Regions from separate parts of the Marinobacter sp. GH_1 genome, predicted to be linked through region 1. Evidence: predicted binding sites of a transcription regulator. Region 1 holds the regulator's gene; the other holds the start of a gene.
The links. Region 1 encodes sigma-54, which starts transcription at its own class of promoters, with help from an activator protein. Its sites were predicted from a motif close to ANTGGCATNNANNTTGCTNT; they were not measured.
Positions count from the first base shown of each region.

Region 1 (5,897 bases):
CTGGGACGACACGCTCAAGGCAAAAGCCGCCAGAATTCGCCTGATCGCCCTGGACGTAGACGGCATCATGAGCGACGGCCGGTTGTATTTCAGCGCTGCCGGCGACGAACTCAAAGCGTTCAATATACTGGACGGTCTGGGTCTGAAACAGTTGATGATGGCTGGAATTACCGTGGCAGTCATTACCGGGCGCAGGTCACCACTGACAGAAAAACGGATGACCGACCTCGGCATCCCGCACCTGATGCAGGGCCGGGAAGACAAGAAAGTTGCGTTACAGGAACTGGTTGCAGGCATGGATATCGCTCCGGACCAGATTGCCTATATGGGCGATGATCTGCCTGATCTGCCCGCCCTGACATTCGCCGGCCTGGGCATCAGCGTGCCCAACGGCTACTGGCTGGTGCGCCAGCATGCCGACTATTGCACCCAGGCCCTGGGCGGTCACGGCGCCGTGCGTGAAACCTGTGACCTGATACTCTGGGCGCAGAACCGGCTGGAAACAACTTTGGCCCCCTATCTGGGCGAGCCGTCATGATTCCGGAGGTGCTGTCAAACATCGCCCGCAAACCCTTGGCGAGAACCCTGGCACTGGCGGTCACGGCTCTCGCCACTGTCTTCCTGATGTGGCAGAACGAGGAAGGTGACAGTGTGCGGGGCGATGCCGCAGAACTCAGGGGCCCGTCGGAACCCGACAGTTTTATCATCGAGGGCCGCTACACAACCTGGGACGAACACGGCAACCTTAAGATGTCGATATCCAGCCCCCGAATTGAGCAGTTTGAAGACACCAACTACGCCACCATGAATGCTCCAAGGGCCAGGATTTTCAGCGAACAGGCTACCCCACCATGGATAATCGAAGCGGATGAAGGTAGCCTCCGCCAAGACGATGATCAGGTGACCTTGACGGGCAACGTCGTCGTACTCCGGCAAACCGGCGACTCTGAAGCCACCCTGAAAACCGACTCACTGACCCTGGATAACCGCCAGGGCACGGTATACACCGATCAACCGGTCACCATTACCGAACCGTTCGGCGTTACCCAGGCCAATGGCATGAAAGCCTGGATAAACGAACGCATACTGGAACTCAACTCCCGGGTGGAAGGGCAATATGAAACCATCAGGTAAGCGCACATACCGACTGCCGGTCATACTGGCCGCACTGATGCTGGCCAGCCCGGCAACCGCGTTTGATCTGGATTCCGACACCCCCATCAAGGTCAGCGCTGATTCCGCCCGCCTGGACGATACCGAAGGGACCGCCATCTACACCGGCGACGTTGAACTGGTTCAGGGGGCCACCCAGCTGAACGCAGAACGGGTGGTACTGTATCGAAGCCCCGAAGGTCTCAGCCGGATTGAGGCAAGCGGCGAACCCGCCCGATATCGCCAGCCGGCACGGGAAGGTGAAGCCATGACAGACGCCCGGGCGCGGACCATCACCTGGTCAGCGGCGGAAAACCGGCTGACGTTCGAGCGCCAGGCAGTGATTGAACAGGGCAACAATGTGTTCCGGGGCGACGTCATCCAATACGACACCGTGCGCAGGGTGGTCACTGCAGAAGGCGGCACGCCTTCGGAAGAGAGCTCTGGCCGGGTGGAAATGGTGATTCAGCCTCGCGGCTCCAGCAACCCCTCAGACGAATAGGTTACTGATGGCAGTTCTCAGGGCCAGCAACCTGGCAAAAAGCTACAAACAGAAAAAAGTGGTTCTCGATGTGTCTCTGGAAATCCGGTCCGGAGAAATCGTAGGCCTGCTCGGCCCCAACGGCGCCGGGAAAACTACCTGTTTTTACATGATTGTCGGGCTTGTACCCTCCGACCGCGGCCGAATCACCATTGACAGCCAGGACATCACACCCCTGCCCATGCATGGCCGAGCACGCAAAGGGATCGGCTACCTGCCCCAGGAAGCCTCGGTATTCCGTAAACTGACCGTGCGCGACAACATCATGGCCATACTGGAAACCCGAAAAGGCATGAAACGGCCTGAGCGGGAAGCCAAACTTGAGGAACTGCTCGAGGAATTTCACATCACCCATATCCGGGACAGCTTGGGTATGGCGCTGTCCGGTGGTGAACGGCGGCGCGTCGAAATCGCCAGAGCGCTGGCCATGGAACCTGCGTTTATTCTGCTGGATGAGCCCTTCGCCGGGGTAGACCCCATCTCGGTCAGCGACATCAAACACATCATCCGGCATTTGCGGGACAAGGGCATTGGCGTACTGATCACAGATCACAACGTGCGGGAAACCCTCGATATTTGTGAAAACGCCTACATTGTCTCCGGCGGACACATCATCGCCTCCGGCAATGCTGAAGCCATCCTGGCCAATCAGCAGGTCAAGGAAGTCTACCTGGGTGATGAGTTCCACCTGTAAGCGGAAGAAAACCCCTCGACGACCGAGGTCTGATTGTTTTGATGATCTGTAGCAAGTAAACTCGGCAAAGAACTTGCTTATACTGACAACAGTGAGCGGCAAGTAACCAGCGTATAACAATTTTTTTGCCTGACAGCAGGCAACGTCACTACCGGGACACCCTTGATTTATGGATCTTGAGCCATGGTTATGAAAGCCTCATTACAGCTTAAGATGGGCCAGAGTCTGACCATGACGCCCCAGCTGCAACAGGCCATTCGCCTGCTTCAGCTTTCCACCCTCGACCTCCAGCAGGAAATCCAGCAGGCACTGGAATCCAACCCCATGCTGGAAACCTCCGAGGATGACGATCAGTCTGACACCCCCGATACGGATGCCGACACCCGGGACGAACATAAAGACCGGGATTCCGACCACGATGAACCGGCCACCGAGGCTGCCTCTGACTGGGATGAAAACGAAAATGGCCCGGACTGGGCTTCTGAAAACGACATTCCGGATAACATCCCCGACGACCTGCCCGTAGACACCGCCTGGGACGATATCTACCAGTCTGCACCGGCGCCAGCCAGCAAAGGGGACGACGAGAACGAGTCGGATTTCGAAACCCGCAATTCACCGGCCGAGACCCTCCAGGACCACCTGGAATGGCAGCTCAACCTGACCCCCATGAGCGAGCGTGACCAGGCAATCGCCCACGCCCTGATGGACGCTGTAGACGAGCGCGGTTACCTGACCTCACCAATTGAGGAAATCCATTCCGGCCTGCAGGACGAAACCGAAGAAGACCCCCTTGAACTGGACGAGGTAGAAGCGGTCCTGCACCGGCTACAACACTTCGACCCGCCGGGCGTGTTCGCCCGGGACCTGCAGGAATGCCTGCTGATTCAGCTCAACCAGTTGCCGCCAGATACCCCCTGGCTTCGACAGGCACGCCTGGTGGTTACCCAGTTCCTGCACCTGCTGGGCAACCGGGATTACGCGCAACTGCTGCGCCGCAGCAGACTCAAAGAAGATCAGTTGCGCGAGGTTCTGGCCCTGATTACCAGCCTCAACCCTCGCCCGGGTGACGTGGTGGACCGAGCGGAGCCGGATTACGTGATACCAGACGTCATCGTCCGAAAACACGAGGGCCGGTGGCGTGTTGAGCTCAACCCGGAGATCGCCCCGAGAATTCGGGTCAACGCCAGCTATGCATCGCTGATCCGTCGCGCCGATAGCAGTGCTGATAACACCTACCTGCGGGATCAACTGCAGGAGGCCAAGTGGTTCATTAAAAGCCTGCAAAGCCGCAATGAAACGCTACTGAAAGTCGCCACCCGGATTGTTGAGCACCAACAGGGTTTCCTGGACCAGGGGGAGGAAGCGATGAAGCCGCTGATCCTCTCGGATATCGCCCAGGCCGTGGAAATGCACGAATCCACCATTTCACGGGTCACCACGCAAAAGTATATGCACACACCCCGCGGCATTTTCGAGCTGAAGTACTTTTTCTCCAGCCACGTCAGTACCGCTGAGGGCGGAGAATGTTCCTCCACTGCTATTCGTGCGATGATCAAGAAACTGATTTCAGAAGAAACTCCGAAAAAGCCGTTGAGCGATAGCAAGATTGCAGCCATGCTTGGAGATCAGGGCATCAATGTGGCCCGGCGCACCGTTGCCAAATACCGGGAGGCCATGCACATCCCTCCTTCAAACGAGCGCAAACGACTGGTTTAATGTTTTTGCCGGTGCACGAAGCACCGGACACGCAGCCCGGTGGCAACACCGGCATGATGACAACAGGAGACGCCTATGCAACTCAACATTTCAGGCCATCACGTAGAACTGACCCCTGCATTGAAGGATTACGTCAACACCAAGTTCGAGAAGCTGGAGCGTCACTTTGACCACATCAGTAACTGTCAGGTGACGCTGGAAGTTGAGAAGGTACGTCAGATGGCTGAAGCCACCCTGCATGTCATCGGTGGCGATATCCATGCAAAGGCAGAGAGTGAGGATATGTACGCCGCGATTGATTCGCTGGTGGACAAGCTGGACCGCCAGATCCTCAAGCACAAAGAAAAGAATGTAGACCGGATGCACGGCAACGGCTGAGCGCGCTCATAGCGCCACCGTACCGGGTGTTTCAATGATACGAGCTGCGGCGGGGCATACCGGCCGCAGCCTTTTTTTTACGGAATCACAGTCGATCCATGAGCGATACATCCCTGACCATCGACAACATTCTGGCTCCCGAACTGACGCTGTGCAGGGTGCCAGCCTCCAGTAAAAAGCGGGTACTGGAAACCATCGCAGAGCATATTCATCATCAGGATGAAATCCTCAGCGACACCGAGATTTTCAGCAATCTGGTTTCTCGCGAGCGGCTTGGCAGCACCGGTATCGGCCAGGGTATTGCCATACCCCATTGCCGGCTGGAGGGGCTGGACCGTGTGATCGGCGTGCTGATGACACTGGAAGAGAGCATCGACTTCGATGCTATCGACAATCAGCCGGTCGACCTGGTGTTTGCCTTGATCGTGCCCAAAGAAGCCACCAGTGAACATCTGGAGTTGCTAAGCCAGTTGGCCGAGAAATTCAACGACAACGGGTTCTGTGAACAGCTTCGCCAGTGCCAGGATGCAGCATCCCTTTACCAGCGCATGACCGCGGCATCCTGATAAGCAGTAGCACCAACAGAAGCAGGCAGGAGCGTCCATCATGAAACTGATCATCGTCAGTGGCCGATCCGGGTCCGGTAAGAGTACCGCGTTGCATGTGCTCGAAGATCTGGGTTTTTATTGCATTGACAACCTTCCCATCGGACTGCTGTTCCCGCTGACCCGGGAAGCGGCACAACAGGAAGCGCCGGGGCGGCTCCGGAAAATGGCCGTCAGCATCGACGCCCGCAACCTGTCTGCCGAACTGGCCAACTTCGAACAGATCTATCGCCAGCTTCGCGATGCGGGAGTCGTTGTCGAGATTATCTTTCTGGATGCCGATGAACAGTCCCTGCTGCAGCGGTTCCACGCCACACGCCGAAAGCACCCGCTGAGCGATGACCGTACCTCCCTCCGAGAAGCCATCACCAACGAAAAGGCACTGTTGGAACCGCTGTCAAAACTGGCAGACCTTTACATCAACACCACCGGCATGTCGATGTATGAACTGCGCGACATGGTCAAACAGCGAGTGGTCGGTCGCAAGGATCAGGAGCTTGCACTGCTGTTCCAGTCATTCGGTTTCAAGCATGGCGTACCGGTCGATTCCGATTACGTTTTCGATGTGCGCTGCCTGCCCAATCCATACTGGGATACCAGCCTGCGCAAATACGTCGGTACCGATCAGCCGGTTATCGAGTTTCTCGAGCGGGAACCTCTCACCGGGCAAATGGTGGACGACCTGATCCGCTTCCTGGATACCTGGCTACCCTCGTTCGCCGACAGCAACCGCAGCTACATGACCATTTCTATTGGCTGTACCGGTGGCCAGCACCGTTCCGTCTATGTCTGCGAGCAACTGGGCCAG
Region 1 covers NZ_CP184460.1:2,928,856-2,934,752, forward strand. The annotation lists gene ACNSOI_RS13305 (KdsC family phosphatase) at 1-538, shown strand, start outside; gene lptC (LPS export ABC transporter periplasmic protein LptC) at 535-1,134, shown strand; gene lptA (lipopolysaccharide transport periplasmic protein LptA) at 1,118-1,654, shown strand; gene lptB (LPS export ABC transporter ATP-binding protein) at 1,662-2,387, shown strand; gene ACNSOI_RS13325 (RNA polymerase factor sigma-54) at 2,577-4,106, shown strand; gene hpf (ribosome hibernation promoting factor) at 4,182-4,484, shown strand; gene ptsN (PTS IIA-like nitrogen regulatory protein PtsN) at 4,583-5,050, shown strand; gene rapZ (RNase adapter RapZ) at 5,091-5,897, shown strand, end outside.

Region 2 (5,897 bases), 1.7 Mb from region 1:
TCTCCAGCTCCTTCAAGTCTACCTCGGTCAACAACTCACTGTCGTAGTGGCGCGATGGCGTTGAGTTTGCTGCGGTATGCGCGGGAGTCTCGGAACCGGGAAGGTCCAGATCCAGGCGGCCATCGGCGGTAATCACCTGGCGTTCGATGACGTTTTCCAGTTCCCGAACGTTGCCCGGCCAGTGGTAGGCCTTGAGGGTCACCACGTCTCGTTCTGTCAGAACCAGCGGTGGCCGGTTGAACTTCTGGCAGGCCCGGTTCAGGAATTCCTGGGCCAGCATGGGAATATCTTCAAGCCGCCTGCGCAGGGGAATGGATTCGATAGGGAAGACATTGAGGCGAAAATACAGATCTTCCCGGAAGGTCTTCTCCTGTACCTCTGTTTTTAGATCCCGGTTGGTGGCGGCAATCACTCTTACATCGACGGCGCGAGTCTTGTTCTCACCCACGCGTTCGAACTGCTGATCCTGAAGCACCCGCAACAGCTTGCCCTGCAATTCCAAAGGGATTTCACCCACTTCATCCAGAAACAGGGTGCCGCCGTCGGCCAGTTCGAATCGGCCGATTCTGTCGTTCACGGCGCCGGTGAAGGCGCCTTTGATGTGGCCGAAGAACTCGCTCTCAAACAGGTCTTTTGGAATGGCCGCGCAGTTTACCCGGATCAGCGGGCGGTCGCGTCGGGTGCTGGCCTGGTGGATGGCTCGGGCAATCAATTCCTTGCCAGTGCCGGATTCGCCGGTGATCAGAACGTTAGCGTCGGTAGGAGCTACCATGCCGATGCGCCGCACGATGGCCTTGATGGCGTCGCTCTGGCCGAGGATTTCGTGGAAGTGGAACTCCGCGCTGAGTTCTTCCTGCAGGTAGGCGTTTTCCATTTCCAGCCGGCGTTTCAGGCTTTCGACTTCTTCCAGTGCTGATTGCAGTTCCTTCTGGGCTTGCAGTCTGGAGGAGATGTCCCGGAACACCACGACCGCACCCACCGGGTGGCCGTTGTCCATGATCGGGGTGCTGGTGTATTCCACCGGAAACCCGGTGCCGTCTTTGCGCCAGAACCAGTCGTCGCCAACGCGCTTGATACTGCCGTCCCGGAAAGCGCCGTAGATGGGGCATTCTTTCAGCGGGAACAGGCTGCCGTCTTCGTGGGAGTGGTGCACAACGCGGTGTATTACCCGCCCCATGAGTTCATCCATTCGCCAGCCCAGCATGCGCTCGGCGGCAGGGTTGGCGAAGGTGGTGCGGCCTTCGGCGTCTACCCCGTAAATGCCTTCGCCCACGGCGTGGAGAATCAGCTGGTTCTCCCGCTCCATATCCTTGAACAGTTCTTCCACTCGCCGCCACTCCAGCAAGCCGCCCCGGTGGTAATGATTGGCTTCGTGGCGTTCGCGCAGGGTTCTCAGTTGTCGCCGGTCGCGCAGTAGCAATAACAGGGTTTGCGATTCTGCTTCTCCCACGCAGGAAGAAGAAATTTCCAGTTCAACCGTGTGGCCGTCCCGGTGTTTCAGGTGGAAGTCACGGCTCCAGCTGTGGCTTCGGAACAGGGTTTCTTCAGTGAAGTTGATCAACTGGGGCCGCTGGTCAGCGAACAGCTGGGTACATGCCATGCTGGCAATGGATTGTCTGTCGGTGCCCGCCATTCGCGCCATGGCGCTGTTTGCAGCGAGGATCAGGTCCTGGCCCGCATCCACCAGAAGGGCAGCCTCTGGCAGGTGGTTGATCCATTGGTGTGTTTCGATGCGTTCGGGCTGGTTCATGCCGGGCTTCCGCTTGAGTGACGGTAAAACCCAAACAAAGCCTGTGCCAACTACGAAAAATCGAAGCGCTCGCTACGAGAAATCGTGGTCTACGAAATATCGTAGTTGGACGGGTTAGCATTCGTTTTTATTAAACCCCATAAAAACAATGAGGTAGAGGTTTTCATAAAGTTGGCACGAACCCCGCAATAGTCATCTCAGAACGTGCTGTTTGCCAAGGCCAAATCCTGGCCGGGCAGAACCAGAGTCTTAGTTGCACCGCAAGAGTGCAAAAAAACTATCTGAGAGTAGGGAGAGTGCACCATGACAACCAAAAGCCTTGGAAACCCGTTTGACGGCGACCAGTCACTTATCCACGCGAAAACCTGTGGTTGCCCGGAATGTAAGCCTGGTGACAGCCTGCCGTCTGTATCGCTGAACCTTCGCCAGACAGGGGGCGAGCAAGCCACAGGCTCTGCGGCCGGGATGGATTCCGAAGCCATGATGGACCGTGCCATCGAAAGCGCTGTGGTGCGCTCCGTGTTCGGTCATAACGATCACAGCCGCCGCAGCTTTATGAAGATGATGGGGGCAGGGACCGCAGCCGCTTTGCTGGGCTCCGTGTTCCCCATGGACAAAGCCAAGGCGGCGGTGAAGGAGTCGCTCGGCAAGCTGGAGAAAACCAAGCTGAACGTTGGCTTTGTGCCGATCACCTGTGCCACGCCCATCATTATGGCCGCTCCGATGGGGTTTTATGAGCGCTATGGCCTGGATGTTACCGTCACCAAAACGGCCGGTTGGGCCGTGGCTCGGGACAAGTCTCTGGCGGGTGAATACGACGCCTCACACATGCTCACTCCCATGCCCCTGGCCATGACCATGGGCGCCGGTTCCACGCCGGAGCCGTTCATCATGCCGGCGGTGGAGAATATCAATGGCCAGGCCATCGTGCTGCACGTGGATCACATGGACAAGCGTGACCCAAAGCAATGGAAGGGCTTCAAGTTTGGTGTGCCGTTTGAATACTCCATGCACAACTTCCTGTTGCGCTATTACCTGGCTGAAAACGGCATTGATCCGGATAAAGACGTTCAGATCCGGGTGGTTCCGCCACCTGAGATGGTCGCCAACCTGCGCGCCGGCAACCTGGATGGCTACTTGTCACCAGACCCGTTCAACCAGCGTGCCGTCTGGGAAAAAGTCGGCTTCATTCACATGCTCACCAAAGATATCTGGGAAGGGCACCCATGCTGCGCCTTCGCCTGCAGCCAGAAGTTTGCCAGCCAGAATCCGAATACCTACGGCGCTCTGTTGCGCGCCATCATCGACGCCACCCAGTACTCCAATGAGCCTGAAAATCGCAAAGAGATCGCCGAGGCCATTGCCCCGCGGAACTACCTGAACCAGCCGGTACCGGTGATCCAGCAAGTGCTGACAGGCCGCTACGCCGATGGCCTGGGCGAGGTGCAGAACGTGCCCGACCGCATCGATTTCGACCCGTTCCCGTGGCATTCCATGGGCATGTGGATTCTGACCCAGATGAAACGCTGGGGCTACATTGAGGGCGATGTGGATTACAAGGGCATCGCTGAGCAGGTCTACCTGGCGGGTGAAACCGGCAAGCTAATGCGCGAGATGGGGTACAGCGCACCCACCGAAACCTACAAAACCCACACCATCATGGGCAAAACCTTTGATCCGGAAACTCCGGAAGAGTATGCCCGTAGCTTCGCCATCGGGAGGATTTGACCATGGCCTCGTTAAATGTGAGGGCAGCACTGCTGTCGGTGTCTTTCCTGATCCTGGCACTTGGCATGTGGGAAATGGCCACCCAGCCGCCCGCGGCGACGGAGGCTACGTCAGAGTATGAATTGCTGATGGGCGTCTCGGGGTCAGAATCTCGTGTGCCGCCGCCATCAGCAGTCATCAAAGTGGCCTGGGCGGAGCTGTCTAACCCGTTCTATGACGCGGGTGCCAACGACAAAGGCATCGGCATTCAGCTGGCCTACTCGGTTTACCGGGTGCTGACGGGGTATCTGGCGGCCATGGCGATTGCCCTGCCATTGGGCTTCCTGATCGGCATGTCACCGCTGATGTACAAGGCGCTTAACCCGTACATCCAGGTGCTGCGACCGATCTCACCCCTGGCCTGGATGCCGCTGGCCCTGTTCATCATCCAGGATTCGGATGCGTCGGCCATCTTCGTGATCTTCATCTGCTCCATCTGGCCCATGCTGCTGAACACCGCCTTCGGCGTGGCCAACGTGCGGTCGGACTGGGTCAACGTGGCCCGCACCCACGAGCTCAATCCGTTCAAGACCGCGATTACGGTGATTCTGCCGGCGGCAGCACCAACCATCCTCACCGGCATGCGCATCTCCATCGGTATCGCCTGGCTGGTGATTGTGGCGGCGGAAATGCTCGTGGGCGGAACCGGCATTGGCTACTACGTGTGGAACGAGTGGAACAACCTGGACCTCGCCAGTGTGATCTTCTCCATCCTGATGATCGGGGTGGTGGGCATGCTGCTGGACCTGGCCCTGGGCAAGGCTCAGAAGCTGGTTGAATACAAAGAATGATCGGGCAGGGCGCCGGTTGTCTGGCGCCCGCCAGAACCCTCCGACTGGAGAATTGATATGAGTAAGTCATTCCTGGAAGTAGATGGATTGTCGAAGGTATACCCGGACGGCCAGGGCGGTGAGTTGACAGTCTTCGAAGACATCCGCTTCGCCCTGCAGAAAGGCGAGTTTGTGTGCATCATCGGCCATTCCGGCTGCGGCAAATCCACCATCCTGAACGTGTTGGCCGGCCTGGACGAGGCCAGTACCGGCAACGTGGTGATGAACGGAAAAGAGGTGAAAGGCCCGGGCCTGGAGCGCGGCGTGGTGTTTCAGAACTACAGCCTGTTGCCCTGGAAAACCGCCCTGAACAACATCATCTTTGGGGTAAAGGCCCGCTGGCCCAGCTGGTCCAAAGAGAAGGTGCGAGAACACAGCGAGCGATACCTGAAAATGGTCGGTCTGGACCACGCCATGGACCGCAAGCCCTCCCAGCTGTCTGGCGGTATGCGCCAGCGGGTGAGCATCGCCCGCGCCTTCGCCACCCAGCCAGAGCTGCTGTTGCTGGATGAACCCTTTGGGGCTCTGGATGCCCTCACCCGCGGGGTGATTCAGGACGAGCTGGTAAAAATCTGGGAAGAAACCCGCCAGACCGTGTTCATGATCACCCACGATGTGGACGAGGCCATCCTGCTGTCTGACCGCATCTTCCTGATGTCCAACGGCCCCAACGCCCGCATCGCCGAAAGCGTGAAGGTGAACCTGCCACACCCGCGCTCCCGGGCCACGATCTTCCAGAACCCTGCCCACCAGAAGATTCGCCATTACCTGGTGGATTTCCTGGTGAATCGCAGCGGCTCAGCGCTGCCGGAGAAAGATGGCAGCCCGAGAGTAGTAGACCCCAGCACCGATGAGCTGACGTCCGAGCCGGTGCCGGCCGAATCCGAGACCAAGACCGAAACCACCGCGCGAGCGGTGAATGCTTGATGTTGATTGTCCACAAGAGGAAATGACCATGATGAACAAAGAACTGATGACTGCAAAAATCCTGGAAGCCAAAGTTGCCAAGGGCATGACCTGGGAAGCGATTGCTGAATCCATTGGCATGTCCCCGGTGTTCACCACCTCAGCCTGCCTGGGCATGAACAGCTTTACCGAAGACAAGGCGTTCGCCCTGTGCGAAACCCTGGGCCTGGACAAGCCGGTGGCAGAAGCATTGCAGGTGTGCCCGAAGAAAGCCTGGGAAGGCGGTGTACCCCAGGACCCGCTGATTTACCGTTTGTACGAGATTGTGGGTGTGTATGGCGACACCATGAAGGAGCTGATCCATGAGAAGTTTGGTGATGGCATTATGAGTGCGATTGATTTCACCATGGATATCGAGAAGGAGGAGAACCCCAAGGGTGACCGGGTGGTGGTTACACTTAACGGGAAGTTCCTGCCCTATAAGGCCTGGTAATTTTGAGTTTGCCCGCCCCTAGCCTTCCGGGTTTGCGGGCGGGCTTGCGGGGTGGCTGTTGGATTTTTTTTGGAAAAACAACTCGCTTCGCTCAGACATCTTTTTCCGGCAAAAAATCCAACAACCACCCCGCGCCGACGGGCATTGGCGG
Region 2 covers NZ_CP184460.1:1,275,011-1,280,907, forward strand. The annotation lists gene ACNSOI_RS05935 (sigma 54-interacting transcriptional regulator) at 1-1,750, opposite strand, end outside; gene ACNSOI_RS05940 (ABC transporter substrate-binding protein) at 2,054-3,478, shown strand; gene ntrB (nitrate ABC transporter permease) at 3,481-4,308, shown strand; gene ACNSOI_RS05950 (ABC transporter ATP-binding protein) at 4,366-5,274, shown strand; gene cynS (cyanase) at 5,303-5,746, shown strand.
Region 2: ACNSOI_RS05935 (sigma 54-interacting transcriptional regulator) is a predicted target of sigma-54. The motif match lies at 1,782-1,801, and genes of this name have one in related genera.